DNA from 4 places in the Paucilactobacillus nenjiangensis genome. Region 4 is predicted to be linked to each of the others. Evidence: riboswitches for the same ligand, from Rfam matches in the RefSeq annotation. Region 4 holds a riboswitch; each other region holds the start of a gene.
What was found. A riboswitch is a leader RNA that binds a small molecule or an ion and turns the genes downstream of it on or off. The one in region 4 is predicted to bind thiamine pyrophosphate.

Region 1 (8,003 bases), 670 kb from region 4:
ACATGCAATTGGCGACCAACGATGGTGAATTTAATTGGGAGATTGGCATGGAAAATCCGACCAACTTGCAGCGGATACTGGCCACTTATCACCTCACCAATGACGCGGTCGCCACCTCTGGTTTTAACAAACGCGGGCTGCATATCGAGCGACCAGCGGCCAATGATTTTCGCCAATTAACCATCATCGGTGATTCGCTGACGACGGCGGATATTTGGGCTACCGCTGGGCTAAGTATGGCAGCGACTGACTTTAAAAGGTTGTCTGAGTTACATCAATTGTCGGGAATGGTCGTCTATGACGATTTATCGGTTCAAGCATTTGCAGGAGGTGAGTGGTTCGATGCTCAAAAATTATAAATTTGGTAATGGCCTAGTCTGGCTTTTAATTATCTTTGTCTTGCCGTTGCCCTTGTTACAGGCCACTTACTATGAACTTCCTGCCTTATATCATGACACCTTGATGCCGATTCAATTCGGAACGTTGGCCTATATTTGGATGTTGGCCGCGATTTATTTAGCGACGCGTCCGCGGTGGTTGGACCGCTTGATTGGGTTACCGTCAATGTATTTAGTTCACGGCATCATCAGTATTTTAGCGATTGGATTAGCCTTCGTGCATAAGCTCTTGCTGCCTTCGAGTGGCTGGATTAAATGGACTGGTGATTGGGGTTTGTATTTATTTATCGCGGTCGGCGTGTATTCACTGATCTTCTTAGCTGGTTGGCTCACTAATCGCGTGCCAGTTTTAAATCACCTCAAGCACTGGTTAGAAACGTTGTTCCAACATGAAATCTCAGTTTGGTTGCACCGGCTGAATTTAGTGGCGACCGCCTTGGTGATTATTCACGTCATCTTAATTCCATACATCCTGGCAATGCATAATTATATGATGTTATTTGGAGCATATACGGGAATCGTGGCGCTGAGTTATTTGGTGAGTGTTTATCGAGTGCATTTCCAACAGCCAACTGGTGAGTTAATAGAACTCGACCAGCTAGCAGACAATGTGGTGCAATTAAGCGTAAAGATGCCGCGGTTGCGGCGGCAATTTCAAACGGGGGACTTTGTCTTTATCGCCTTTCCAAATTTACCGGGGATGAAGGAACCCCATCCCTTCTCACTAGCGAATAATCCACTGGCTGATGGTCAACTTGAATTAATTGTGCGTGAGGATGGTGATTTTACGAAATCATTGGCATCAGTACCAATTGGAACGCCAGTTAAAATATTAGGTGGCTACGGTCGTTTTCAAAATTTCATTGATGAACATCCGGGTACACAACTAGTGATGATTAGTGGTGGCATTGGTGTCGTGCCGTTATTGTCCCTTATTAACCATAACCTTGAGAAACCCATTCATATTTTTTATTCCGTCCAAAAGCAAACCGATTTCTTGCACCTAGATCAATTTGATTATTGGAACACCACTCCTAATTTTTCTAGTCAGCTGCAAGTGGGCCGATTTAAGGACGCACAACTTGAAAACTATTTAGCGACTATTGATGTGAACCACACCATTTTTCTCGTTTCCGGGCCGGCCGCGTTAGGGCAACACTGGCAACGCTTTTTGAAAAAACACGGTATTCGGGGATGGCAAATTTATTATGAAGAGTTCGGTTGGTAATTACCTTAATTGACAACCCCACTGTGACGGTCTATTCTTAACTTAAATATCTGGGGTGCCAACTTGGCTGAGAAAATACCCATCGAACCTGATCCACGTAATGGTGGCGTAGGAAGTTAGAGAGTGTGAGACACAACGTCTAGCTAGTGAGCACTAACAATGGAAAATTTTGAGTTTGTTTTTTAACTCATAATTTTACGAGTTAGGTGAACTAGCTGTTGTGTCGAACACGTTTCAACCAACAAAAATTCGATGAAGACCCCCAGATAAAAACAATTTCTGGAGGTCTTTTTATTTTGACAAATATTAGCAATGAACTATTTGATATCGCCCAACCGGTTTGGAATTTAAGCTACCAGCACCCTTTCATTACTGAACTAGCGGCTGGTCAACTACCTATCGAAAAATTTCGGTATTATCTCAAACAAGATCGATATTATTTAGAACAGTTTGGTGATTTACATGAAAAGATTGCCACTTTGATTGATAATCCGGCCGACAAAGACATTCTGTTAGTTGGAGCAGCCAGTATGCATGATGGTGAAACCGATATTCGTTCGACAATGTTCCAAGAAATTGGCATTACCCTAGATGAAATACAACAAACACCAATTGCCCCAACCGCGTATAGTTATGTGACCCACATGAACTACGAATTAACTAATGGCACCACCGCTTCTGCCGTGGCCGCCCTGTTACCTTGTTACTGGTTATACAGTGAAATTGGGCATCGTCTCATTCACGAGAAGTCCCCTGTGCCAATTTATCAAGAATGGTTAGACAGCTATGCCAGCACCGAATTTGATACCGGCACTGACCAAATGATTGAACTCGTCAATCACCTCGGCGAAAATGCCGACTCTGCTGAACAAGCTTTGATTAAAGATTCCTTTTTAAAGAGTAGCAATTATGAACTGAACTTTTGGCAAATGGCTTATACAATGGAAAATTGGGCCAGCTAATTAGTTAATGTATTCGCTATTCAAAATGTGCTGTAATGGTTTTCTCTTAATAGTTTTCAGTACCCCATTGCCAGTATATTTTTTAACGATATCTTTAAATTTACGACGTGAAATATTACTATTTTCTTTAATAAATTCACCCAATTCATTATCTGTAATGCCATCTGTAGTTCCACTGCTGGTAAATAACTTAGACTGCAGAAAGATATATAAGATATTGGATTCATCATCATTCATATCAGGTAATTTTTGTTTCAATTTCTCCAACCCGTTTTGCAAAGTCTGCATCCGCAAACTAAATTGGTTTAACACCTCAGTTTGACCATCAGCGATAATTTCAAGCATTCCTTCAATAAAAAGGGTTAGCTCTGCACGATTTTCACTATTACCAGCATCCCTAAATAACCGATAATAATTCTGAACATGGGTATGAATTGATGTTGAAATTGATAAACCTGTAAATACATCCAATTTATTTGATAAGTATGAGGATAATAAGTATCTTCCCATCCTTCCGTTGCCATCTCTAAATGGATGAGTATTCTCAAACATAAAATGTGTAACAATGGCTTTAACAATTGGAATTACATCATCGTCATTATTCATAAATGTAATCAATTGTGACAACGCCAAACTAATATCTTGCTCATTGTCCGGAGGCAAGTGAACTGTGTTATTCTGCCGACCAATATAAACAAAACTATCACGAATAATATTCACATCTGGTAGTGAGTCTTTCGATATTTCACCTTCCAATAGTTGATCGTATATTTGCCTAAAATCAGATAAATTATTGATCTGCCTTTGATTGGCTTGCAGCGAAGCTTTGTATTGCCGGATTGTCGACTCTAAACGTCTATGCTTATTGTCAACTTTGGTGTCAGTATCCCAAACAATGGTACTAATTTCTTCAGGATTAGTGTGCACTCCTTCAATTTCATTTGAGAAAAATATTTCGTTTGTCAGCATGGAATACGTATAACTGTTAATCGCAACAGTAGGTATTTTGTTAGTATAAATTAACGCAGATATTTCTGCTGATTGCTTTCTGACCGTATCTAATAACATAAGGATTTTGGGCGTGACCATCCAAAAGATTGGGTCATTAAACTTTGCCACACTTTTCCCATTTAAAATGCCCATTTCTAAGCTTTCTTTATTTACTAGACGTGGAAACATCGCCGTCACAGTTGCTGAATAATCGTTTATCCGATGCAAATATTCAGCGTTTATCTCTTCTTCACTTAGGCTTGAATGACCATTTGATCCATATTTAAATGTACTCAGCAATTGATAATTTTTCATGATTACATTACCTCTCATTTCTCTAAATTACCAAAATGGGCCTTTTGGTCAAATAGAATCATTTGTTTACCTACCTATTTTACCAAAATAGCTGTTTTGGTAAAATAGAACACTCAATTTCACTATCTATTTTGCCAAAATAGACCATTTGGTAAAATAGAACGTCAAAAATAATAGCAATTTTACCAATTACGAAGTTTTGGTAAAGTTGATTTCTAAGTCGGCAGTCAAGCGCTTACATTTTTTCTTAAAATTCGCTCCTTTTTGACTAGTTAAACTACTTTGTGTGTTAAACTAGGCGGTAATCATATTAAGTTTGGAGGAATTATAACTTGCAAAGCCTTATTGACACTTATACTTTGAATAATGATGTAAAAATTCCAATCGTTGGATTTGGTACTTGGCAATCCGCTGATGGTGATATTGCGTACAAATCTGTCCAGGCCGCACTTGATGCTGGCTACCGTCACATTGATACTGCAACCGCCTATGGTAACGAAGGCAGTGTTGGCAAAGCAATTAAAGATAGTGACGTTGATCGTCATGATATTTTCTTAACCACAAAGCTTTGGAATGATGATCATGGCTACGAAGCAACTCAAAAAGCTATCGATAATTCTTTAAAAAGTTTAGAAACGGATTACGTTGATTTGTACTTAATTCATTGGCCCAACCCCCTCAAGTTCCGTGACAATTGGGAACAAATGAATGCCGAAAGTTGGCAAGCAATGGAAGAAGCCTACAAAGCGGGTAAAGTTCGTGCGATTGGCGTGTCTAACTTCCGTCCACACCATTTAGCCTCACTTATGAAAACTGCCACGATTACACCGGCGGTTAATCAAAACTACCTTAATCCCTGTGACTTACAACCTGAAGTCACCCATGCAAATGAACAATACAATATTTTAAATGAAGCTTATAGTCCTTTAGGTACTGGTGAACTCCTGTCAGTTCAATTACTCCGTGACCTTGGTGAAAAATATGGCCATAGTTCTGCACAATTAATGCTCCGTTGGTCATTGCAACACGGCTTCTTACCACTTCCTAAATCAACTCATGCTGAACGTATTCAACATAACACCGGCATTTTTGATTTCACAATTGATGATGCTGACATGAAGGCCATCGATGGACTGCATGGAACTACTCGTGTAGCTGACGATCCTGATTTAGTTAATTTCTAAAATTTAAAAAATGAGCTGTCTGATTATAATAATCGGGCAGCTCATTTGATATTTATATGAAAAAGTAACTCAATAACTCATTGTCCAAATGCATACCAACAGATCATACCAACAAGGCCAAATATCGCCCACCAATACCTTGCTAACCATTCCCAGCCATTATTGATTGGTTTATAATTCCATTCACGCCAGCGATGATTTTCATGCCAATCTTTATCAGCTGCATCTTGTTCAAAAAATTTTTTTACCCCATTATTATTGCTAACTTTAGGTTGAACCCCAAGAACTAATTCATCTAATCCGACGTTCAACACCTGAGCCAACATGACCAAATTATTCATATCGGGAACTGAGTCACCATTTTCCCATTTAGAAATTGATTGTCGCGATAAAAATAATTTTTCTGCTAATTCATCCTGAGAAATCTTTTTGGCCTTACGTAATTCAACCAATTTATTTGAAAACTGTGTTCCCTCTTTTGCCATCTTAACTACCCCCATTAATTTATAGATTGATTATAGCAAAGGCTCGATTCTCTGGCCCGCACTTATCAACCATAATGCACTTTACATTTGCGCAACTGGGAGTTGCAAGCCGTGCAGTGTCAGCATTCGTAAGCAAATATTTTTAATTGTTAATTTGTTCATAAAGAATATCCATAGTTACCAAAAGCTCGTTATCATTTACGTTTACAAACGTTGATATAGCAGTTGTTTTTATGATTTGATTGTCATTAATATTCATTTATTAGCAATCTAGGAATGACTAACGGTATACTTGAAACCATTAAAATAAAGTCTTTTCCTAGCAAGCCTAGATAACTTAACACTAGTATAGTTAGCCTTTTATCTATGACAAAATAGGACATCTCCAAACTTGTGGGTTCACTTCAATGTCCTTTTGTATTATTTATATCATTTTGATAAAACAACTTGATATTTTGTTTTTAAATGGTTTGGGTATAGTCCTCCTATATCTCCACTTAAATATCAAATGTTCCATTCTGACCTGGGGTTAAAATTTTTACGACTCCTTGTGGTAATTTTGTCACCAAGTCGTCTGGATTTTGCTGAATCTCTGGAAAAGTATTGTAATGAATAGGTACAACATATTTGGAGTTGAGACGTGTGGCACAAATCGCTGCCTCGGCCGGTCCCATTGTGAAGCGACCACCAATTGGTAGAAAGGCCACATCAATATCAAATGCCTTACCAAAAATGGCCATATCACCAAAATTAGAGGTATCTCCAGCAAAAAAGATAGTTTTATTATCCGCTTTAATTAAAAATCCTGCCGCATCCCCCGCATACTTAAGCTTTCCATCGACGTTGATACTCGAAGAATGTTGAGCGTGCATCATTTTAACAAACCCGAATGGAAGGTTAGCACTTCCACCCAGATTGATTGGATAAGTGATGGCACTTTCCTTTTCGGCATAATAAGTTAATTCCGGTACCGCAATAATAGGAGCTTTGTTTTTCTTAGACAAGGTAATCATGTCCCCGTTGTGGTGGGAATGTCCATGAGAAACAAAGATAAAATCGACGGGGTAATCCACTGTAATATCCGTTTGTGGGTTATTGGTGATGAATGGATCAAAAATTAAATGTAATCCATTTTGCAATTGTAGTTCCACACATGAATGTCCGTGATAGATAATTTTCATAGCAAATCCTCCAGTCTAAAGTGTCTGAATTGTTCGGGAATGATAATACCAGCGTTTACCAACTAAAATTAATTCGTGATTTACCGCCACTATGTTAACAATTTTATTGTGACTTGGATCAATAATTAGCATCTTAGTTGTGGCATAAGCTTCATTTTGTGTTATCGATGTAATAACCGAATTTAAGGTAAGATGAATTGATTCCGCGGGCTCGTTTCCCCAGGTTTGATGTAAAAAAGTATTCATTTGATCAAGTGAAATCGTTGATTTATCTGGCAAAATAATGGTACCGTTCGGAGTAAATAAATCTAAGTATTGTTCATAATTTCTCTGACTTGCGAGCTCATCAGCTTTAACTAAGAACGCTGAAACTTCAATAAATGCATTACTATCCATACGCTTTCCCCTCCGACGTAATTGTATGCGAAAAGCCAGTAAATTTCTAATTTAAACCCCCGTCTGGTTACACACTTTCCTTCTAATCAGGTTCAATAAGTCAGTTCTCTCACTTAACTTCAATCCATTAATCAGGCTCCTCCAAACAAATTACTCACCTAATCTCAAATTGTCATTATCCACAACCCGGATAATGTCAATTTTTTGATTATTGCTCGTAATCTACCCGTCTGGTTACACACCTTCCTTCTTCTGTGTTATACTCACTGTTGGCTCAAAAAGAGCTAAATGTAAAAACGCCTTTGTAGAACGAATAGGAAGAAAAAATGAAAACATATAATGATCGCACCAAAAGTAATGCAGTTAACATGGAAGTTGGAACAAGATTTCCATTAACTATCAAACAAATCGGAATTAATGGCGAAGGGATTGGCTATTATAAACACAAGATTGTCTTTATCCCCAACGCTTTACCCGAAGAATTAGTCACCGCAGAAGCTACTGAAGTGACTGACCGCTATATTCGTGCCAAGATTCACACCATGCGTCGCGAAAGCCAACACCGAGTTCCTACTCGGGACAGTTACGCTGAAGAAGTTGGTGGTTTTGAACTTGAGCACCTATCTTACCCACAACAATTAAAATTCAAACGTGACCTCGTCATGCAATCACTTGAAAAATTTAAGCCACGTGGTTATAACAAATACCAAATTCGTGCCACTCTGGGCATGGAAAATCCTTACGAATACCGTAACAAGGCTCAATTCCAAATTCGTATCATTGATGGTCACGTCGCCGCCGGACTCTTTAAACCCGGGAGCCATGATCTGGTCGATTTAGAAGAATGTTCCGTTCAAATGCCTG
Region 2 (8,003 bases), 660 kb from region 4:
GCCGAGAATAAGGCGATTGTCTGGAATTTAATTCAAGCGGTGCACAATGAAGATCAAGTTACCATCATTTCAGTTACCCATGACCAACAAGAAATCGACAGTGCCAAAAAAATGATTCAAATTATTGAGGGGAGGATTGGCAAATGAATTTAGTCGTTAGTAACTTATCATTAACCTTAGTCACCGGCTTAGTGTTAGTCGCTTTATTTATTAGTTATCGCGAAAAGTTGGGCCTGAATAAAGATATTGTCATTGGGGTAATTCGGACCGTGATTCAGCTGACGGTAGTTGGGTACGTCTTGAAGTATGTCTTTAAAATTAATAACTGGGCGCTGACGGTGTTGATGATTTTAATTATTATTGTCAATGCGGCCGATAACGCGCGCAAACGCGGACCTGGGATTGATAATGCCTTTTTAATTTCGTTTATTGCTATTTTAACCAGTACCGTTGTGGTGGTGGGCACGTTGATTGCGACCGGTTCGTTAAAAATGATTCCGGCGCAAATCATTCCGTTTTCGGGGATGGTAGCCAGTAACACGATGGTCGCGATTGGCTTATGTTATCGCAGCTTGAATACGAGTTTTCGCGATCAACGCCAGCAGATTATTGAAAAGCTTGCCTTAGGAGCAGAAATTAAATTAGCCTCCAAATCAATTTTAGGTGAAAGTGTTCGGGCGGGTATGTCACCAACGATTGATTCGGCAAAAACGGTCGGCTTGGTGAGTTTACCGGGGATGATGTCTGGTTTGATTATTGCCGGCGTGGACCCGGTCAAAGCCATCAAGTATCAAATCATGGTGATGTTTATGTTGTTAGCGACAACCGCGATTGGGTCAGTGATAGCGTGCTACTTGGCTTATCGCAAGTTTTACAATACCCAAATGCAGTTAAAGTAACCGTTTCTTAAAAAGTTCTCACAAAAAAGAGGCACAACGCAAATTTGCGTCGTGCCTCTTTTAACATAGATTTTTATGAATCCATTAAGGTATCAAGCATTTGTTGAACTGATTGGTTCAAGCTATCTTTAGATTTATCATTACCTAGATGGGTGTAAATTTCACCGACATAGACATTGTTTTTGAATAAGACATCAAAGACACCATCGATAATCGTTTGGGTCCGCGCTTGCTCTTGAACCGGGCCAAATGGATTGGCAAAGAAGGTGGTACTCATACCAACTTCATCAGTGGTTCCTAAAGCAAAACGTTTGCCATCCGTAAAGGTCTTCTTGGCATCGGCCAATTTTTCAAAACGATGCAAGCCAATTTCAGTATCATAGTTATTGGCGTAAACCCACATATCGATATGGTGACGTTTGATAACCCGGTCATAGGTGTTCGCTGGAATAATAACTCGGGCATTTTTTTGTTCCGGATTGAGGTAAACTCCACGGTCCATGTTGTTAAAGGCCACGGCGCTACTCAAGTCATCAAGCCGGACGAACGCGCCAATTTCAGTTCCTTGGGCATACAAGCCTTCAGGATCATTGGGGTCAAGGGTAAAGCTACCCATGTCATCAAAAATGGTTTCCATTTCATGAATCTGTTCACCCGCAATTTCTTGCAAAGCTTCAATTGATTCAGACTTACCGGCACCAGAATCGCCAAAGAAGACGACGGTTTTGGTTTTACCATTTGAGAACTTAATCTTGACCATTGATCCATGGATTGGTAACCGGTTTTGATAAATCATGTGGAGGTTGTGTAATGTGAGACACATTTTCTTCATATAACCAAAGTAAGTGGTTTGGTCATTATAAGGCACTTCACCAACCCAGATATCATTACTTTCATCGTAATGATAGTGACTGACGTCCCCTTCAGTTTTGTCGACCCCAAAGAGTAAAATCAAATCTGGTTTGTGGTTAGTAATGAGTTCTTCATCGGCAAGTTCAAACAAGTTCGCTAAGGCTAAACCACTGACAAAGTAGTCTTGATTGAAGTAAATAAAGGCTAAACTTTCACCAATTTTGGCTGGGTAACAGTACCATTCGCCCGGTTTCCCATCAAAATGATCGATTGGATTGTAATCGACACTTGAAAAAGTCCCTTTGCGTTTGTTACTTGGTGTATGCATCATCATTGGTGGACGCAACATAATTTTATCAATAAAGTTAATTGATTTTAATTGTTCATATTCAGTGGGGATTGACCACTTGTAAGGCTTAATCATAATGGATGCGTTGGTACCGGCATTGACTTGACGATACGTATGATTAGGGAAGCCTTGGATTTTTTCTTCCACGGCCCGGTAAAGATTACGGACAAGATCGTTAAATTTGTCATCAATTCCTAAAAACTCGGTGTTTAGGATTTGGTTGTGAGTGGCATTCATGACCGAGATGCGCAGGAATGAACGGTAGAATGAATACAAGTTTTCAACACTAGTTAAGATTTCTTTAGCATCAAATGCGTCGTAAACGGTGGCATCGTCAATTAACAGTCGTTTAATCACGGCCACGTATTCAGCACTCGTTAATTTATTGATTTTCGTTTGATGGTTAGGCGTTGATGATAAGAAACAGTCGACCACTTGTAACATTTCATCGCTGTTTAATAGAGAGAAGACGTTACTCAAATATTTTCGATTGTATTTGAGGACGGCAATCTTTCGATCAAGATTCAGATACGTAGAGCCAGTTTTAATGCTATTCACATTTTCCATTGATAATCAGTTTCCTTTCTCGTTATAACCTTTTGGGTATTGAAACAATCATAATACAAGGCGAAACACGATACAAGTGGATATTTTCACAATCTTCAAAAAGAAAAGAATGAAAGCGCTGTTAACTCTAAATCTTAATGAGTTAACCGGAAAATGAAAAAATTTTAATGTTTGGCGAGATTTTGGTCAAACTTGTTATGTAAGCACTTTTACAGTACAATTAATTCGACAATTAAATAATCATGAAAACACTAGGGGTGTTCGTAGACGAACTGAGATTTGCTTATGCAGCAAAGGCCCTTGGAACCTGTAAGTTGGTACTTGCGTAGGAAAGTGTAAAATAAAAATATCGATGAGTGCATGCCACATGTTGATATATTTTTACCATTAATCCTAAAGTCCACTGCGGCTTTAGGATTTTTTTGTTTCAGCTCATGGTTCAAACGATTGTTGAATTATCACAACTTCGTACCAAGAAAGGAATTTATCATGCAAATTGAACTTTTAGATCAAATTCGTGCGCAAAATCCAATTGTGTTTAACATTTCTAATTTTGTGACGGTGCAAGACGTGGCTAATGGCATTAATTCAATTGGCGCTTCACCAATTATGTCTGAAGAAATCGCTGAGTCTGAAGAAATGGTCGCCATCAGTTCTGCCGTAGCACTTAATTTAGGGGCCTTTACTACCGCTCAAGTCGCCCATATCAAGCGGGTCGGGCAATTGGCTAACCAATACAAAAAGCCATTGGTGATTGATCCAGTTGCCGTCGGGGCAATTAAATTTCGCTTAGATGTTGCCGAACAATTGTTAACTGATTTTCAAGTTGATATTATTCGCGGCAATGCTGGTGAAATTGCCGCCTTGGCTGGTGTTGATTGGCAAGCTAAAGGTATCGATGCTGGGGAAGGGAGTGGCGATTTAGATGCCATCGCGAAAGCGTGCGCCTTGAAGCAGCATTGCGTCGTAATTTTATCCGGTCCAACGGATGTGATTAGTGATGGCAAAACGGTGGCGAAAGTCAAAAATGGAACCCCACTATTTCAATTACATGTTGGTTCTGGTGATATGCTTTCCAGTATCGTCGGCGCGTTTGCTGCCGTTAGTGACAATTATTTTGAAGCAGCCAAAGCGGCCTGTGCCGTCTTTGCAGTCGCGGGCCAACTGGTGGCAGAAGAACTTGGTGGGGAACTACCTGGCACCTTTTCAGTTAAATTAATGGATAAACTACACTTGGTGACGCGTCAACAAGTTGAAGAAAAGTTGAGGGAAGCATAATTATGGAACAATTCGTACAAGCATTATCAATTGCCGGCTCCGATAGCGGTGGTGGTGCGGGGATGCAAGCCGATTTAAAAACGATTCAAGAACGGCACGTGTTTGCGACGACCGTGTTAGTGGCGATTACGGCGCAAAATACCTTGGGCGTCAATGATGCGTTTGCGTTACCTACCAAAATAATTGATGAACAATTTGAAGCTCTTGCTGAGGATTTGGCCATTAAAGCCTGCAAAACGGGGATGTTAGCCGATGTGGAACGGGTCCGGGCGGTCGTAAAAAACTTGAAAAAGTTTGATTTCGGTCCCCTGACGGTCGATCCGGTCATGATTGCTAAAGGTGGTGCTCCATTGTTAAGTGAAGATGCAATCGCGGTGGTGAAAAATGAATTATTGCCATTGGCGACGATTGCCACCCCTAATTTACCTGAAGCCGAAAAATTGACGGATGTGTCGATTGAAGATGAAGCCGATATGGAAATTGCGGCCAAAAAATTACAGGCCGTCGGGGTTAAAAACGTCATGATTAAGGGCGGCCATTTTGTCGGGGATGATCAAAGTAGTGACTTTGTATTACTTGAAGATGGTACGTCATTTTGGTTGACTTCTCCACGCGTGGATACGATTCGAACCCATGGGACGGGAGATACGCTATCTGCTTGTATCACAGCTGAACTTGCCAAGGGAAAATCTGTTGAGGATGCGATACGAATTGGGAAAAAATATGTCGATGAAACGATTCGGCACGGCATTATTGTTGGGCACGGTCATGGACCATTGAATCACTGGGCAGGCCGCAATAGTGATGAAAGTAACGGTTAAGCGTGAAACAGGATTATTAACTCAGGAAAGAGAAAAATTAATGAAATTTAAACCAGAGATGCTCCGCGTATATTTAATTGCGGGCACACAAGATGTTAATCACGATGTTGATGATTACTTGCAACGTGTGGAGAAAGCATTAATCGCCGGAGTGACGGCCTTTCAATTTCGTGAAAAAGGGAGTTCACAGTTAACGGCGGACGAACGACTGACACTGGCACAGCAATGCCGTGAACTGACGACGAAGTATGATGTACCGCTGATTATTGATGATGATTATGAATTAGCCATTAAAGTCCATGCCGATGGGGTCCATGTTGGTCAAAAAGATCAACGAGTGGAACAAGTGATTGCGGCTGTTGGGGATGATATGTTTGTGGGATATTCATGTAATACTAAAGCTCAAATTGATCATGCTAATCAACTGCAAAAAATTGCCTATTTAGGAAGCGGACCAGTGTTCCCAACTGGCTCCAAAGATGATGCGGACCCAGTGATGGGATTTGAAAAATTGAAAGAATTAGTGGAATATAGCAATTTCCCAATCGTGGCCGTCGGTGGAATCACCCCCGACAATGCTAAGGACACAGTTGATAAAACAGGTGTGGCGGGAATTTCCGGAATTTCAATGATTATGCAAAGTCCGGATGTGGAACAGACGGTTAAAGACTTATTATCGATATATTAATGATGACAACTCGCATTAAAACTAAAAGTATCTGCGGATACTTTTTTAATTTGTGCTGAACTATTTAATCTGATAGCCTTGATTCAAGAGACACTTGAACGCCAAAATAAAAAAGTAGAGATATGTAAATGGTCAAGGATATTGCTAAAATTTTGATTAATCAACGTGAAAATAAGGTGAGTGCCAGTTTATATTATTGGCTGCAGATTATCTTTTCTTTTAATAGTAATCGTATAGAAGGCTCAACCTTAAGCGAGAAACAAACCCAACAAGTCTTTGATACTGGCACTATTTTTGCAGATGAGAATGGTTTAATTGTGGTTGATGATGTGCTAGAGACTTCTAATCATTTTAGAATGTTTGATTATGTTTTAGATACAATCGATGTGGATTTAACCAGTGAATATCTGTTTAAACTGCATACAATGTTAAAACGAGGGACAAAGTCAGAATTAGATTCCAAGATGAACGTGGGTGGCTTTAAACAATTTCCCAACCAAATTGGTAGTATTGAAGCTGTTCAAACAACTTTACCAGCTGAAGTTCCGCATGCAATCCAGAGTTTGTTAGAAAAATGGAATGCGGATCCGCATTCCAATTTATTGGATTTTGCCAAGTTTCATTATCGATTTGAGACAATCCATCCATTTAGTGATGGTAATGGTAGAATTGGCAGATTAATCCTCTTCAAAGAGTTATGCAAAGCGGACTTAATGCCGTTGGTCATTAGAGAATCCAACAAACCATTTTATTTACGTGGATTAAAAAAATTTGAAGATGATGACAGCTATTTAGTCGATACATTGGGTGCTGAACAAGATTATTACACGCAGCTAGTTGAGCGATTTTTAGAAATTTAATGATAGGCACTGTTAGTGCTTATTTTTTTTTGAGCATATTTTTATGTAAAGCGTGGTAAAGCTTGTATGATTTGGTCAATTAAATGGATTAATCCAACTGAAGGATGAGGTTCAAATGAAAAAATATCACTTATTAATTTTAATTCTCGCAATGATTTTTGGCCTCACGTTAATTAATAATACGGATGCGAGTGCCAACACGCCCACTATATTTTTGCATGGATATTCAGGGACGCATCGTTCAACGGATGGCTTAATTAGGGCAGCGGAAAAGCAGGCAGATGCTACTAAAGCCATGACTATCAACGTTCAATCTTCTGGCAAATTAGATATCAAAGGGACATTAAAGAGCAAAACTAAACGACCATTGATTCAAATTAATTTTATTAATAATCATGCGAAGAGCTCAACACAAGCCAAATGGATTACCGACGCGCTGCAGTTACTGCAATCAAAATATCATGTGAAGCAATATAATGTTGTCGCACATTCAATGGGAAACGTTTCGTTTTTTCAAGCAGTTGCGCAAAATGTCACAAAGTTACCAACTTTGAAGAAATATGTCATTTTAGCCGGGCCGTTTAACGGAGTGATGGGGAGAAATGACGCAGCCAATAAAAATAAGCTACTCGCACATTATCAACCAAAAATATATTTTGATGGGTATCAACAATTGTTAGATAGCAGCCAGTATTTTCCAAAAGATGTAAAAATATTGAACATCTATGGTGATTTGAATGACGGAACGCGCTCAGATGGACGTGTTACTGTGCAATCGGCACTCTCGATTAATTATTTGTTGTATCAAAAACCAGACACCATTAAAAATATCAAAATGAATGGAATTCAGCATAGCGGGTTGCACAACAGTAATCGTGTGAATCAAAAATGGATTAAATTTTTATGGTGAGAGTGTTTAATAATTTTGTTAATTTCTGATCGTTTGTGTTCAATCATCGGCAGGTTGTGCTAGTATTTTGACAAACGTTCTTAAAGGAAGTTCACAAGTGAAAAAAATTCGATTAATTGTGCTAATTTTTGCCATATTGTTTGGCATTAGCATTTCTACAACTGCTCACGCGAAGACAACTGTTGCCACACCCACGTTATTTATTCATGGCTTAGGTGGAACCAAGAAATCAACGGATGGATTAATAACTGCAGCTGAAACGAAGGTTAATGCTAAAAAAGTGATGACTATCACCGTGGCAGCAGATGGGACTTTAGATGTGCAAGGATCATTCTCAAAACAAGTCAAAAAGCCCTTGATTCAAATTAATTTTACTAATAACGAAGCTAGTACAACCACACAAACACAGTGGCTGACAAAGGCGCTGCAATTGCTTCAAAATAAATATGGGGTGACCAAGTATAATGTGGTGGCTCACTCTGCCGGTAACGTTGCGTTCTTTCAAACGGTAACTCAAAAATCAGTTAAACTACCAACGTTGAAGAAATATGTTATTTTGGCTGGCCCATTCAATGGGGTGGTGGGGATGAACGATGCTGCCAATCAAAATCAATTGTTGAAGCATTACCAACCGCAAACTTATTACGCTGCTAATAATTATTATCCTGGGTATCAACAGTTACTAGATGTTAGTCAACGATTTCCAAAACATGTCAAAATTCTCAACATTTATGGTGATTTAAATGATGGTACACACTCAGATGGACTAGTGACTATTC
Region 3 (8,003 bases), 880 kb from region 4:
GTTGGTTACGAAACTCTTTGACTACCAATACTCGGCCAAAACTGAGATGTGTTCCGTCATCATGGGGGATGATTCTTGCATAGGCGACTAATTGCTCGCCCTCTGTTAAAATGACATGAATTGCGTCGATATCCTTATCATCAATTTCTGGATAAGGACAATTTTGTTCAACCACAAAAACGTCTACTCTGGCTTTCAAGATTGCGAGTAATTCTGAACTGCTTAATTCTTTGGTAGTTTTAATTTGCGTTGTTAAATTGTTCATTGACACGATTTATCCCTTCAGTGATTTTTGCATTAAAATATCGGTTTGTCGATTAGTGCCCATCCAAAATGAATGTGAACTAAATGGAACGAAGCCTAAGTGTTCATAAAAGTGCTGCGCGTTATTATTATGTTCCCAAACGCCCAGCCAAATTAACTTTTTATGTAATTGCTTGGCCTGCTGCTCTGCAAAGTAAATTAATTTTTTACCTAAACCAAATTTTTGGTAATTGCTGGTCAGATAAATTCGTTCCACCTCAAGTGCTTCACCGCCCATGTTTTCAGATTGGGCGTGATTAACATTTAGTTTTAAGTAACCAGCGATAGCCTCATCCACATACAAAAAATAAAAGTATGAATCTGGATTACGCAATTCGTTGGAGAGTGTTTTCAGATTATATGCGTCGTCCAAGTAATGCTGCAAGTTATCGGCTGTATTTTGTTGACCAAAGGTTGCGGTGAAGGTTTCAATTGAAATTGCTTGTAATTCATTTAGTTGATTGTGCCTAATTGGTTTAATTTTAAAGTCCATCTGTTCTCCTAATATTGACGATGATTGCCTTTTTTGACGAATTCCCAGTCAATGGCCACATTTTTTCTGACCCGAGTTAACAACCGTTCGAGTTGCTCTTGTTCTTGATTGGTGAAATCATGCAGGGCAACGCAAGTTGAGTAATTATTTTCCCTAATGACAGTTTGATAAGCCTCCAGTCCAGTTTGAGTGGGGTGCAGGTGTTTAATTTTTTTATTGGTTAAATCAGCTTTTTTTATGATGAAGCCGGTGGTCTCTAGTCGCTTAACGGCTCGAATGACGGTTGAACGATCAACCATGATTAGTTCACCTAATTGTTCTTGAATGATACCAGGGTTTTCACAGATTCTGGCCAAGTACAAGTATTGTCCTTTGGTCAAATTGAGTTGCCTAAATTCGATGTTACTGATTGAGTCCAAAGCTCGCGCAATCATACCAACTTCTCTAAGTACATCTGTCATGTGTTATTCCTCCATGAAATTATTATAGCTTAATTTTGATGTAAATGCATCAAAAAATAATGAAATAAAATACGACTCCATGGTGGAATCGTATTTTAACATGGCTATGAGATGAAGATTTGCACTGCTTTAACTATATTGTAGATAAATAAAACAAAAGAAACGATCGCTAAGATTCCAATCAGGATAATCGACAGCCAGCCCACATGAGCTGCGTTTCCTGTGAATAATCCGACTGACCCAATGAAAATAACACTAATCATTGTTAAAAGCGTTGGGATTAAATGTAGCCAGAAGGCCCTAATAGCGTGGTATCTCATTTCTGCACGGTCGCCGGCTAACAGCCAGACGATTAAAGGAAAAATGATTGGGAGAAATAAGATACTTAAGTAGCTAAAGCCATTGACGATTTTATATGATTGGTTGGTTTCCATGATAAAATCTCCTCTCAATTTGTATACCTTTATTTTACCAATATTATACGTCGTTGGGTATTAAAAAGCTCAAGGTAACAAAAATAAGAGGGGTTGAATGATTAATATAGGAACAATCATGTACGCCCAATCAGTGGATTTGATGGGAATCGTAGCGGCGTAGGTTCGTGTGGTATCTTCTACGTAGCCATGTGAAAGCATCGCCTGAGCTAGTTCATCAGACCAGTTCATTGCGATTAATAGTGCTTTGAAATATAACTTCGGTGACCAATATGATAAGGTAATCCCCCGCATCAAGGCCGCTTTTTGTAAGGTTAAGATGGTTGATTTCATCTTGGGTAAAACACCAAAGGCAGCTAAACTACCGTAAGCAAATTTTGATGGTAAATGAAGATTTTGTTCGAGTGAGCGTGCCAACTCTATTGGTGAATTGATCAACGTGAATGAAGTTCCAAGTAACACATAGGCAAACATCCGAGAGAATAGCACTAAGGCAAAGTGATAATCTTGTGCTGGTGTGAAAAATGCAATAGTGATACTGAGCGCTACTGCCGGAATCACTGGAATTAACAAAACAATACCAAGCGTCTTGAGCTTAATCTTATGTATCATCAAATATATTAAACAGACCGCGATTAACACACAGTTGGCGGTTAAGCTACGAGTAAATGAAATCTCAAAGGAAATCAAGATGATTAAGATTAATTTGAAACTAGGATTCATGAGACAGTCTCCACATAAGTTAGTTTTTGGTTGGCAAAGTTCAAATGGTAATCGACAAATTGATTTAAGCCGCTAAATTGGTGGCTAATCATCACAATCGTTTGTTGGTGTTCAGCACGATAAGCGTTTAGAATCGTCACAATTTGGTGGATTGAATCAATGTCCAGTCCTTTGAGTGGCTCGTCTAATAAGAGAACTTCAGGTTCGACAATTATCATTAATAAAATTTGTAATTTCTTCTTTTGCCCTTCGCTTAGGGTGTAAACTACTTGATCTAATAATTCATTTAAATTCAATTGGGTTAAACACGAGGTAATCATGGCATCATTGAAGTAATCTGACTTACGGTGTTGCTTGCTGAGTTCAATTTCTTCACGCATGGTGACAGTCAAGAACTGATTTTCTGAGTCTTGAAAAATTAGTGCAACTTCTCGGGCGTATTTTTTGGCCTTAATTTTTTGAATATTGGTTTGATTCATTTGAATTTCGCCTGAAAACTTCATCAATTTGGCCATTGATAGGAAGAGGGTTGATTTACCAATTCCGTTTTCACCCGTAATCAGTGTGACTTTGCCACTAGGTATTTGTAATGATGACTGTGACAATAGCGCATGTTGCTGGATTTGAATCTGTAATTCGTCGAAATTAAAGGCAACTTCAAGGTTAGCGATGGGTAAAGTCGAAGTGATGGCAGGAACTTGTTTTTCAAAGTCAGTCAGTAATTGCAGTCCATCTTCACGAGAAAGCGTCTGAATCGTTTGATTATGAATCGTATAGACGTGATCCACGACCTGTTTATAACCTAACAAGTCATGATCTGCGATAATGATTGTCTTTTGTTGCTGGTCTCTAAGAGTAACGAGTTTGGCAATTAATTCAGCTCTAGATTGCGGATCAATACTGGCAAATGGTTCGTCCAATAAGATAATATCGCGGTTCATTGCAATCACGATGGCTAAGGCGACCTTTTGCTTTTCACCACCGGATAACGTGTTTAATTGACGATCAATCAATGATTCAATTTCACAAAATGCCAATGCTGCATTTATTTTAGCGGGCATTAGTTTTGGATCAATTCGCAAATTTTCTAACACAAATTCAAGTTCATGCCGAGGTGTATCCAAGGTGAATTGATGATTAGGATTTTGGAAAACCAAACCAACTTTCAACTGATTTGGAATTGAAAATACTCCATTTACGATTTCACCGCCAAATTCAGGCAACAGCCCGGTTAAAATTTTGAGCAAGGTGGATTTACCACTTCCTGATGGACCAACTAATAAAGAAAATTGACCAATTTCAAATTGGACATTGACGTCAGATAAAGTTGTCGAATTGGGTTGGTAATTGAAATTCAAATTTTGAATGTCGATGCTAGACATTTGAACCACCAAACTTCGCTAACATGTGGCTGCGGTCCAGAAGGGCTGTAATCATTTTGGTTAAGATGCCGCCAAAGAAGAAGATTGAGATAAAGCGAACGACGAAAAGCAATATGAGCATGCCAAAATGAAATTCAGCATAACCGTTTTTAAACATATCCCACGCAAAGGTGACAATCGTAGTTGTTAGGCATGATAGGCTCAGTGAGAACCAATTGTAAATTTTATAACCGGTTAAAGTGAAACCAAGTTCTGAAGCAATTCCTTGAATGGCACCGGAAATGAGGGTTGAAGCACCCCATTGGCCACCGAAGAACATTTCACCAACTGCCGCTAAAAATTCGCCTAGGAAACCAGCACCTGGTTTTCTAAGGATAAAGCCTGTCAGTGGACCGGCCATTACCCAAATTCCCATGTTAATGTCATTAGCCATTGGTGCTAAACCAACTGGTGTTAAGACGACTGTCAAAAAGTTATAAATAAAGTTAGTACTGATGAAAATGGCACCAAAGGCGATACCAATTAAAGTGATAAAAATAATGTCGCGAACGTGATAATGATTGCTTAGATTCATAATAGAACCCTCCAAAAGTGTATTATCAAATAACATTAGGAGTGTGTGAGTAACTAAATACTCCACACGTTTTAATCAATAACTATATAACTCGAAAGTCGAAAAAAGCGACCCTCCAATTTTAAAAGGAGAGTCGCTTAACAAATTTGTTAGTCGAGTTAAATATAGGTTATCTCCCTTCGCTGGTATTAACCAGAGCAGGTTCAATGGGTATATCTCAGCCAAGTGGGCACCCCAGATGTAATATTTGATTAATGCAAATATAACTTATTATCTCGCAGAAAGCAAATTAATGATTCTTGAAAAGTTTAGTTAAATAATCCATGAAGACACCGAGATAACGATCCTTATCAACGTTGACTGCAACTTTGACATTGGTAGTCGCATCATTTAAGCGGGCGTTATCCCCGATGGTCCGGCCATAATTGTTTTCGTCATAGGTTACTTTCATATTAAGATCGATTGTGTCGACAAATGAAGCGTCAAGCGCAACCCCAACGGCTAATGGATCATGAAGGGCACAGCCGGTTTTATCGATACCCAAATTGTAGTAGGCATCAATGTAAAAATCGGTGATATCAGCATAGGCTTTACCAGCTGTCGTGCCTAATTCACGCCAAGTTGAAGTTTCATTTTTCGTGAGTAATGTTCGTAATGTAACATCTAATCCAACCATCACAATGTTTAAATCACTACGCATTACACGGTCAGCGGCTTCAGCATCTTGGTTGATGTTAGCTTCGGCATATGGAGTCACGTTACCTTCAACGGTCAAGGCACCACCCATAAAGGTGACGTTGCCAATTAATTTGGCAATGGCCGGATCTTTAGCGAGTGCGGCGTCTAAGTTGGTCATTGGACCAGTTGGCACGAAAATTAAATCTTTGGTGTATTTGTGGGCGGCTTCAATCAAGAAGTCGACCGCCGTTTGTGATTCAACAGGGCGTTTGGCCTTTGGTAATTCAACTTCACCAATCCCATTGTTACCATGGATATCTTTACTTACTTGCATTACATCAAAATGATCAGTAGTACTTGAGTGACTAGCGCCGATAAAGACAGGTACGTCAGTTGCACCCAAAATTTCAAGTAGCTTTAAACTATTTTCAGCCGATTGTTCAACGAGACAATTGCCGTACGAACTCACGATACCAATCAAATCGACTTCTGGTGCAGCTAGTGCGTAAGCAATTGCTAAGGCATCATCAACACCAGTATCTAAATCAAGAATCATTTTTTTTGTAGCCATGTAAATCCCTCCGAGTTATTTAATGTAAGCCATTACATACTTCAATCATAAACAACTAACCTTGGAAAAACAAATTAAACTTTGATGAGTTTCTTTAATTGTCAAAATGATTTTGACATTGAAACAGTCAGTAGGTTAAGCTAGAAAATAACATTAGGAAGGTGCAAATTAAGATGAGTGAAGAAATTTATGATTTAACAATTATCGGCGGTGGGCCAGCAGGAATGTTTGCCAGTTTTTATGCCGGTTTGCGCGAAATGAAAGTGCAAGTAATCGAAAGCTTGGAACAATTTGGTGGCCAGGTGGACGCCTTATACCCAGAAAAACATATTTTGGATGTGGCCGGTTCAGTCAATATTCCAGGGCATGAATTGATTAGTAATTTAGAAGAACAAATGCGTTTAGTGAAAGTTGAAGCACGCTTGGGCGAGACGGTTGAAGATGTAATCAAGCAAGATGATCAATTCGAAATTGTCACTGATAAGCGGACAACTCATTCTAAAACAGTCATTATTGCGTTGGGCAATGGGGCATTCAATCCTCGCAAACTAGCCGTGGACGGTGCTGATGAACTCGAAAATAAGCATTTATTTTACTTTATTAAACAAAAAGAACATTTCCGCAACAAGCGAGTTTTAGTCGCTGGTGGTGGGGATGCTGCCTTAGATTTGACGATGATGCTGGAACCAGTGGCTAGTCAAGTTTATTTGATGCATCGCCGTGAAACTTTCCGTGGATTAGAACATATGGTGACGGCGATTGAGAAATCAAGCGTTCAACTAGAAGTACCCTATCTATTAAAGGACTTAAAACAAAACGCTGATGAATCATTAGAACTAACCATGAAGAAGATGAAATCTGATGATACCAAGCAATTAACGGTGGACGATATCGTTGTAAGCTATGGATTCACTTCGAACAACAAAGCGTTAACTGCTTGGTCACTCGATTTGGAATCAGAACGTCATGACATTAAGGTTGGTTCAGAAATGATGACTAATATTGACGGCGTTTATGCCATTGGGGATGGCGTGATTTATCCGGGAAAAGTTAAGTTAATTGCGACAGCATTTGGTGAAGGACCAACTGCAGTGACTGCAATTATGAATAAACTCTATCCAGATAAAAATTCGCAATTACACAGTACGGCCATGCATTTAGATCAAAAATAAAACAAACCATCATTCAATTTGCGAATGATGGTTTTAATTTGGCACAATTTAGTTTTGTGTATCATCTGGATTGGTAATCTTAATCCGGTTGGAATCTGTTGAAGCAGTATTTGCTTCTGGAGCATCGGTGAAGTATTCATCAACCGTACTCTTATTGTTATTTTTAGAGTAGACACTGGTTGATTTGGTGCCTAGTTTCTTTTCAATATTAATTGCTTTGTCGAGACCATCTGAATAGTTATATGAGGATGCATCCACGGACTTGAAGCCCTTTGGAGTGTAGAATCTCAATAAGTTCTTGGTATTCAGTGAATCAGACAATGACAATTCCTTGGAAACTTTCTTTTGATCTGCTTCCAGTCCTTTCTTTACTTTGCCAGTTGGCGTAATTTTCTTACCGGTACTATTATCGTAAATTACTCCCGAAATACTGGTGTAATTTGGAGTAATAAAGTCTTTATTTCTAAAGGCAACCACTTGATCATGGCCACTCGAGAAGAGGTCGGTCCCAAATTGAATGTATCGTTTGGAACTTATGCCTAACAAGTGCATCAAGGTTGGTAAGACATCAACTTCACCACCGTATGTGTGTGAAATGCCACCTTTGCCACCAGAATTTGGCACAAGGAACATTAATGGAACCCGTTGCATTTGGGCGTCATCGTAACTTGTCCAAGTATCAGAAGATTTACCTAGGACACTAGCTAACTTCTTATTTTCGGTGTCAGAAATGCCATAATGATCACCGTAAATTACAAACATTGAATTGTCATAGAGACCAGCCTTCTTCAAGTAGGTGAAGAATTCTTGTAATGATTGATCCAAATAGTGGGCGGTGACAAAGTAATTGTCGACTGAATCAGAGCCGGTATCAACCGTGGTAAAGTTACTATCTTTATCTTCATCGTCGAGCTCATAAGGGAAGTGATTCGTGACGGTAATGAACTTAGCATAAAATGGTTGTTGCAGTCTTTGTAAATATTGCACTGAATCATTGAACAACAATTTATCTTTGAGTCCATAACCAGTCGCTTTATCACCTGAAGTATCATAATAACTAGCGTCAAAGAAATATTGATAACCAAGATTCTTGTAAGTATTATTACGATTCCAGAAACTAGCCACGTTACCATGGAAGACAGCTGAAGTATAGCCAGCGCGTTGGTTTAAAATTGCGGGCGCTCCTTGGAAAGTATTATCACTACCTAAAGT
Region 4 (8,003 bases):
CATTATTTTGATAAATCTGATGGGCCATCTCAATTGATTTTTGATTTTCAGCATATAAGGTTGCGTTCAAGACGTATGGTCGTGTTAATTGATCATCATTCGTCTCACCATCAACTGGGAGCCAACCTAAGCGATTGACTTGATTATCACTCATCTTATTAAAGAAGGCTTGTAATTGCTGCTCTGCAACTGAATTCGGTGTCACAAATTTTTTCAAATCATTCGCTAAACTATAGAGCGCTGAGTTAACAATATTGGAGGGACTCGTGATAAAGTGACCCAATAATGGTACGACAGTTGCATAGGAAATTTGGCCACCTTCAGCTAATAAGCGCAGGTCTTGCAGCAATTGTAATTGTGAAATTGAATCTAGTTCATCCACATGTTCAATGATATCTGCTAATAACTTCTCATCATACTTCACGATGAAATGAGAGTTATTCCCTACGTTCAATCTAAAGGGAGCGCCATTTTGTGACCGCAACTGTTGATAGTTACCCAAGGTGGTTTCTGTGTCAGCAAAGATTGCTGGCGCTTCAGCATAATTACTGTTCAATGGAATTTGCCATTGCCGTGCTTTGGGTTCATTTTCACCAATAAAGAATTGTGACTGACTGATTGTCAATTTTCCATCAACAACCTTAGCGTTAACCACGGGATAACCTGGTTGTTCCAACCATGATTGCATGATCCTACCAATATCCATCCCGGATGTTTCACCTAATGCTGCCCACAAATCTGCGCCGGTGGCATTACCAAATTGATGACTGGCAAAATAATTCTTTAGGCCTTTTCGCAGTGCATCATCACCAATTAAAGCACGAACCATTACTAGCATTCTGGCACCTTTAGCATAGACAATTGCACCATCAAACAATGAATCAATTTCAGCTGGGTCTTCAACTTGAACGTGCACTGACTGAACACCATCAATCGCATCGCGTTGCAAGGCGGCGGGTGCTTCAGAGGTTTGGAAGCTTTCCCAAATCTTCCAGTCAGGTTCAAGGGCATCAATCGCCACATATTCCATCATGTTGGCAAAACTTTCGTTTAACCATAAATCATCCCACCACTTCATTGTAACCAAATCACCGAACCATTGATGCGCTAATTCATGTGAAATCACCGTCGAAACCAGTTGTTTAGTAGATAATGAGGTATTATCTGGATCAATCAACAAATATGCTTCTCGATATGTCACCAAGCCCCAGTTTTCCATTGCTCCAGCAGAAAAGTCTGGTAAGGCTAATTGCCATGAATGTGGCAATGGATAAGGTGTTTGATAGAAATCTTCGTAAAATTCAATTGAACGTTTGGCAATGTCTAAGCCAAAATCTAGTTCTTTGGCTTGATGGGCTTTCGTAGCGAAAACACCAATTTTTACGCCACTTTCAGTGGTCGTATATTTACTTAGCATTTCCCCAAACGCAAATGCGACTAAATAAGTTGACATTTTGACGGTCGTTTCAAAATAATGAACCCCATCCTCCACCCGAATTTCAGGCATATTTGCAATAATGGTTTCGCCTGGATGTTCATCAAATTTAATGGCTAAATCAAAAGTCGCTTTTGCTGCTGGTTCATCAACTGATGGGAATGCTTGACGTGCAAAAGTTGTTTCAAATTGAGTCCCAATTAGTTGTTTCTTTTCGCCGTCAACTTCATAGTATGACGGATAAATGCCCATCATTGAATCGGTTAACTTGGCTGAATATTCAATGATAACTTCGATATCGCCAGTTTTAACATCTGGCAATAAAATTGCTTCGTCTCGCATTTTGAAGATGGCAGCTTGGTTATCAACGAGGACACTTTTAATATCCAAATATTTTTGATGGATTGAAATCGATGACGCTAAGGCTTCACCGCGAATAATGGTCTTACCAGTAATCGTTTTGGTGGCCCGATTAATATCTAAATAAATGTTGTAATTGTTTGGATGAAAACTCTCATAAAAATGACTCATAGTATTCCCCTTTTCACTTCGATAATATACTATTAGTATACGCTAAACCGTGGAGTCACGTCATTAATCAACCTTATAAAAAAATAGATTATTCTGACTTTCAATCAAGAACAATCTACTAGTTATTCCAGCTATTCAGCTCCACTATTTTTACGGTTTACATCCCGATACTTAGCTAATTTTTCATCAGTTGTTAAAATATGTTCTGTTGGCGCATACGATAATTTGATATAGTTACTAATTCTTGGCGCACCACTTTTGGTGACTGATAATTGCATTTGATGAATTAATTTAATTAAATCATCTAGGTCACCTTCAACCGTCGTTTCAAAAGCCCCGACTTCATATGACATCCCAGTTGCATTAATTTCTGCGATTGCCACGTCGACTAGTCGGAGTAATTCATCTGTTGAATCTGCTTCAGGTAAAACTTGAATTGCCATTACTGCATTTGCCATGATTTTTTCTCCATTCCAATTATTTGGTGCAAAAAAAATGCACCTTCTTCAACATAGAAAAGGATGAAATCAATGAATATTTGCTCCACTTTCCTACGCTAGCATCAACTAGATCAGGTTCCAGAATTTCATTTTCATGATCTCAGCCAAACTAAATTGGCACTCCTAGTGGTTAATTTATTTGAATACGCAAATTATAGCACTTAATCGAATTTTGCCACATAACTTTTTCGAATAATACAAAAAATCTCATCGTGATTTATGGAAAATCACGATGAGATATTTTTCGTTAGTGCTCAGAAGTTAATCGGCAGAAAGATTACCTAGTTTTTAATCATCAAACGCATCTTTTAATTTATCAAAGACACCTTTTTTGACACCAGAAACTTTTTGTCCGGAAGCAACAGCAAATGCTTGGAGTGCTTCTTTTTGTTGTTTGTTCATATTCTTAGGAGTCTCAACACGTACTTTAACGTGTTCATCCCCATTACCGTTACCATTCACACGAGGAACTCCCTTACCACGTAAGCGGAAGTTAGTCTCAGTTTGAGTACCAGCAGGGATTTTTAATTTAACATCCCCATGAACGGTCTTAACTTCAATTTCGTCACCAAGCGCTGCTTGTGCAAACGAGATTGGTTGATCAAAGAAGATATCATTTCCATCACGTGTGAACTCACGACTTGGAGTCACTGTGAAGACGATGTAAAGATCACCATAAGGGCCTTTGTTCTCGCCGGCTTCACCTTGATTTTGAAGACGCATTTGTTGGCCGTCATCAACCCCAGCTGGAACATCAACTTTTAATTCATGACGTTCTGACACGTGGCCAGAACCATGACAAGTTTCACATTTTTCTTTGATTTCTTTACCAGTCCCACCACAAACATCACAAGTTTGGGTTGAACGCATCCGACCTAAAGGCGTGTTTTGAATCACATCAATCGTTCCACTACCGCCACACTTAGAACAAGTTACAGGTGAAGTACCTGGCTTTGCACCAGTACCATCACAAGTTCCACAGTATGCTTCTCGGTTGTACTTGATAGTTGTGGTTTTACCAAAAATGGCTTCTTCAAACTTCAAAGTCATATTATACTGTAAATCACGTCCTTGACGAGGGGCAGATGGATCACGACGTTGTTGACCACCGCCACCAAAGAATTGGCTAAAGATGTCGTCAAATCCACCGCCACCGAAACCGCCTTGTTGATATTGACCACCGCCGAAGCCGCCGCCTCCACCAAAACCACCTTGTGATCCAGCTGAACCATAAGTGTCATATTGTTGACGTTTTTGTTCATCACCGACTGTTTCAAAAGCTTCATTAACTTCTTTAAATTTATCTTCAGCTCCTGCTTCTTTGTTCAAATCAGGATGATATTTTTTTGATAATTTACGATATGCTTTTTTAATCTCGTCTTGAGAGGCATCTTTACTAACGCCCAGCACATCGTATGGATTTTTGTCTGCCATTTCTTGGATCCTCCGTTATAAAGTAGTCCCTTAGTTATACCATAAAGTCTAGTACCAAGTAAAAGCCAAAGTACATGACTTTGGCTTTTACTATCAAATTATTAATCAGCTCTCAAAGTCAGTTAAATTCGCTAACTTCAACTCTTGGCCGGTTCCAAAGCCCAATCAATTCCGCTTAACTTAAATAATACAAATTTCAAGTTCAGAAATTTTATTATTTATCGTTAATACTCATTGTTTAGACGGGCTTTGTCACACTTAATTTATTTCTTGTCTTTAGGGTCTACTTCCTCAAAGTCACCATCAACGGTATTGTCATCTGACTTCTTACCATCTGAACCATCAGCTGCACCGCTACCTGCTCCATCAGCACCTTGGGCGTCTTGAGCTTGTTGATACAACTTAACAGTTAATTCTTGAACGATTTCATTCAATTCGTCCTTCTTGGTCTTCATGTCTTCGGTGTTGCCGTCTTCTTTAGCCTTCTTTAATGCATCACGTGCATCTTCAGCCTTTTTGACTTCTTCATCGGTAACTTTACCTTTAAGGTCTTTCAAAGTCTTATCAACTTGGAATAATAGTTGATCAACTTCATTATTCAAATCAACTTCTTCTTTTTTAGCCTTATCAGCTTCTTCGTTTTCTGAAGCTTCCTTCATCATACGATCGATTTCGTCATCTGAAAGTCCTGAATTACTCTTGATGGTAATCTTTTGTTCCTTGTTAGTACCCAAATCTTTAGCTGATACATTTACAATACCGTTCTTATCGATATCAAATGTAACTTGAATTTGTGGAACACCACGAGGAGCAGCAGGAATATCACTTAATTGGAAGTTACCTAGTGTCTTGTTGTCAGCGGCCATTGGACGTTCACCTTGTAACACATGGATATCAACAGCTGGTTGGTTATCAGCGGCAGTTGAGAATGTTTGGCTCTTTGAAGTAGGAATAGTAGTATTCCGTTCAATCAATTGAGTCATCACACCACCCATAGTTTCGATACCAAGTGAAAGTGGCGTAACATCAAGTAAAACAACATCCTTAACATCACCAGTTAAGACACCACCTTGAACCGCAGCACCAATTGCAACGGCTTCATCAGGGTTGATTGAGTGGTTAGGTTCTTTACCAGTTAATTCTTTAACAGCTTCTTGAACGGCTGGAATACGAGTTGAACCACCATTTAAGATCACTTCGTCAAGGTCGCCAAATGATAAATCGGCATCCTTCAAAGCGTTCAATACTGGTTGTTTTGTGCGTTCTACAAGATCAACAGTTAATTGGTTGAACTTAGCACGACTCATAGTTTTTTCCATGTGAAGTGGTCCAGCAGCACCGGCCGAGATAAATGGAAGACTGATCGTAGCTTCGTTAGCGCTAGAAACGTCCTTCTTAGCCTTTTCAGCAGCATCCTTCAAACGTTGTAAGGCCATCTTGTCTTGAGCTAAATCAACGCCATTTTCGGCCTTGAATTCTTCAACAAGCCAGTCGATAATCTTTTGGTCAAAGTCATCCCCACCTAAATGAGTATCACCATTAGTTGAAAGTACTTGGAACACGCCATCGCCTAATTCAAGGATGGAAACATCAAAAGTACCACCACCAAGGTCATATACAAGCACTTTTTCATCTTTATCTTGCTTGTCGAGACCATATGCCAATGAAGATGCAGTTGGTTCGTTGATAATCCGCTTAACATCTAAGCCGGCAATTTTACCAGCATCTTTAGTAGCTTGACGTTGGGCATCGTTGAAGTATGCAGGTACCGTAACAACGGCTTGTGTCACTTCATCACCAAGATAATCTTCAGCATATTTCTTCAAATATTGAAGAATCATTGCTGAAATTTCTTGTGGAGTATACTTCTTACCTTCTACTTCAACCGTATAACCAGCTTCACCCATGTGACTCTTGATTGATACGATTGTGTTAGGATTTGTGATTGCTTGACGTTTAGCAACTTCACCAACTTGAGTTTCGCCATCTTTAAATGAAACAACAGATGGTGTTGTCCGGCTACCTTCTGGGTTAGTAATGATTTTAGGTTCATTACCTTCCATTACAGCAACAGCTGAGTTTGTAGTTCCTAAATCAATTCCGATAATCTTATTACTTGCCATGTTAAACTTACCTCTTCTTATTTATTTTTATTTATTTTAATTATTGGGAAACAACGACCATTGCTGGACGTAAAACTCGATCTTTTAACTGATAACCAGCCTGTAGTACTTGAACGACTGTATCAGCCTCTTGTCCATCTTCAGCGGGAACTGTTTGCACAGCCTGATGAAGCGTTGGATCAAATTTTTTACCAAGTGATTCAATCTCGGTCACCGAATTGCCGGTTAAAGCTTCATCTAAATGATCATGGACCATTTGAATTCCCTTCTTTAACTGTTGCCCATTTTCGTCACTGACTTCAATTTCAAGAGCTCGTTTCAAATTATCCATGACTGGTAAAATTGCTTTAGCCAATGATTGACCATCATATTTTAACAGATTGGATTGTTCCTTTTTGAAACGATTATTCATATTTTGAATTTCAGCTTGTTCACGGAGCAGTGAATCTTCTGCTGCCGCTAGTTTAGCCTTGAGTTGATCTACTTCAGAAACTTCTTCGGTTTTTACTTCGGGAGCATCTGTGGTTTCATCAACTTCAGGTGTTTCAACTTGTTCTTCTTTGACTTCCTCGACAGCTTCATCGGCTTTCTTGTGTTCGTCTTTAGCCATTAATATGGAACCTCCTATTGATCGTAGTAACGGTGATAATAATCTAGCATTTGCTTAGCTAGTTCTTCGCGAAAAGCACTAACTAATCCAATCGTTCGAGAATATGGCATCCGTGTTGGCCCAAGCACGGCAATGATGCCTTTCCCATATTGATCCACATCATACGTCGCGGTAATTAAACTAAAATCATCTAATAATTTATTAGAAATTTCAGAACCAATCCGCACGTTGATATTATCATCAAGTGGGTCAAGAACGGTTGACAAACTTTCGTTTTGATCTAGCAGTCCATATAGTGCTTGGAGTGAATTGGGATCATGATTGTGTGAAAAACCTAATAGATTCATTTTTCCACCAACGAAAAATTGTTCGCTAGACACATGTGATAAAATGTTATCAAAAATATTAAGCACTCCACTTGGGCTCCGCATGTAGGACTTAATCCGCAATGGAATATCTTGTTGCAATCTCGTCAAAACTTCAGTTAATGGTAACCCTGATAATTGATCATTAATGAGTCGAATCACTGACTCTAACTCATCGGTGTTCATATCTCGGGGAATGGTGAACGTTTGGCTTTCAACATCTCCACTATCAGTAACCAAGATTGCCATGACTTGCTGATTACCTAATGGCACTAAACGAAAACCACTCAAGCGAGCCATTTTTTGTTCTGGCTTTAACGTGAATGTCGTAAATGTTGTTAAGTCGGATAAGATATCAGCCGACCTGGCAACAATTTCATCTATTTTATTAAAATCTTGGCCAAACGAATTCTGAATAATTGCCACATCACTCGCATCGACGGCCTGCTTATCTAGCAAATTATCGACATAATACCGATAACCGACTGTTGAAGGCACCCGACCAGATGACGAATGTTCCTTGGCGATTAATCCCATTTCCTCAAGTGCAGCCATTTCATTACGAATAGTCGCTGAACTGACTTTCTCAGGTAAACTGTCTGCCAATAACTTTGAACCAACCGGTTGCCCTGTGGCGGTGTAATGGCGTACAATTGCTTGCAGGATATCACTTTGACGTTTTGTTAACATAATTATCACTTCCTTTTTAGCACTCGACTCACTCAAGTGCTAAACACAATCTATAATATACCAAGTCCGCAATTTAAAGTCAAGAAAAGTCAACATTTTTTAGCCTATTTTGCAAGCAACTTTCGCTTTAGCTAAGTCGATATCAAAATCTTCCACAAACGACTTAGACTTTGTATGATAAAGTAATTTACCAAAATTTTGAATTAATTTTAATATTAGGAGCTCTCATGTCAGATACAGAAAAAAATCGTTATGTTCAACCAAGCAATGTCAAAGAAGCAATGGAAACCATCCAAGGTTTGTTCAATCAATATC

Region 1: another riboswitch for thiamine pyrophosphate. It lies ahead of tenA (thiaminase II); the one in region 4 lies ahead of F0161_RS06945 (thiamine-binding protein).
Region 2: another riboswitch for thiamine pyrophosphate. It lies ahead of thiM (hydroxyethylthiazole kinase); the one in region 4 lies ahead of F0161_RS06945 (thiamine-binding protein).
Region 3: another riboswitch for thiamine pyrophosphate. It lies ahead of F0161_RS02395 (ECF transporter S component); the one in region 4 lies ahead of F0161_RS06945 (thiamine-binding protein).

The regions. Positions count from the first base shown of each region.
Region 1 covers NZ_CP043939.1:2,025,399-2,033,401, forward strand. Annotated here, with positions in the region: gene F0161_RS10325 (FAD:protein FMN transferase) at 1-359, shown strand, start outside; gene F0161_RS10330 (FAD-binding oxidoreductase) at 343-1,626, shown strand; TPP riboswitch at 1,668-1,758, shown strand; gene tenA (thiaminase II) at 1,923-2,588, shown strand; gene F0161_RS10340 (Fic family protein) at 2,589-3,893, opposite strand; gene F0161_RS10345 (aldo/keto reductase) at 4,226-5,077, shown strand; gene F0161_RS10350 (helix-turn-helix domain-containing protein) at 5,155-5,562, opposite strand; gene F0161_RS10355 (metal-dependent hydrolase) at 6,060-6,743, opposite strand; gene F0161_RS10360 (nuclear transport factor 2 family protein) at 6,759-7,139, opposite strand; gene rlmD (23S rRNA (uracil(1939)-C(5))-methyltransferase RlmD) at 7,466-8,003, shown strand, end outside.
Region 2 covers NZ_CP043939.1:2,015,844-2,023,846, reverse strand. Annotated here, with positions in the region: gene F0161_RS10315 (ABC transporter ATP-binding protein) at 1-147, shown strand, start outside; gene F0161_RS10310 (ABC transporter permease) at 144-899, shown strand; gene F0161_RS10305 (phosphoenolpyruvate carboxykinase (ATP)) at 973-2,667, opposite strand; TPP riboswitch at 2,911-3,016, shown strand; gene thiM (hydroxyethylthiazole kinase) at 3,157-3,945, shown strand; gene thiD (bifunctional hydroxymethylpyrimidine kinase/phosphomethylpyrimidine kinase) at 3,948-4,766, shown strand; gene thiE (thiamine phosphate synthase) at 4,807-5,454, shown strand; gene F0161_RS10285 (Fic family protein) at 5,583-6,314, shown strand; gene F0161_RS10280 (alpha/beta hydrolase) at 6,430-7,224, shown strand; gene F0161_RS10275 (alpha/beta hydrolase) at 7,322-8,003, shown strand, end outside.
Region 3 covers NZ_CP043939.1:473,577-481,579, forward strand. Annotated here, with positions in the region: gene F0161_RS02365 (GNAT family N-acetyltransferase) at 1-265, opposite strand, end outside; gene F0161_RS02370 (GNAT family N-acetyltransferase) at 275-796, opposite strand; gene F0161_RS02375 (MarR family winged helix-turn-helix transcriptional regulator) at 805-1,257, opposite strand; gene F0161_RS02380 (DUF4870 domain-containing protein) at 1,362-1,691, opposite strand; gene F0161_RS02385 (energy-coupling factor transporter transmembrane component T family protein) at 1,761-2,414, opposite strand; gene F0161_RS02390 (ATP-binding cassette domain-containing protein) at 2,411-3,796, opposite strand; gene F0161_RS02395 (ECF transporter S component) at 3,789-4,370, opposite strand; TPP riboswitch at 4,528-4,617, opposite strand; gene F0161_RS02400 (nucleoside hydrolase) at 4,660-5,619, opposite strand; gene F0161_RS02405 (NAD(P)/FAD-dependent oxidoreductase) at 5,793-6,791, shown strand; gene F0161_RS02410 (LTA synthase family protein) at 6,840-8,003, opposite strand, start outside.
Region 4 covers NZ_CP043939.1:1,352,380-1,360,382, forward strand. Annotated here, with positions in the region: gene F0161_RS06940 (M1 family metallopeptidase) at 1-1,966, opposite strand, end outside; gene F0161_RS06945 (thiamine-binding protein) at 2,098-2,424, opposite strand; TPP riboswitch at 2,498-2,601, opposite strand; gene dnaJ (molecular chaperone DnaJ) at 2,755-3,900, opposite strand; gene dnaK (molecular chaperone DnaK) at 4,164-6,023, opposite strand; gene grpE (nucleotide exchange factor GrpE) at 6,064-6,633, opposite strand; gene hrcA (heat-inducible transcriptional repressor HrcA) at 6,648-7,688, opposite strand; gene F0161_RS06970 (hypothetical protein) at 7,916-8,003, shown strand, end outside.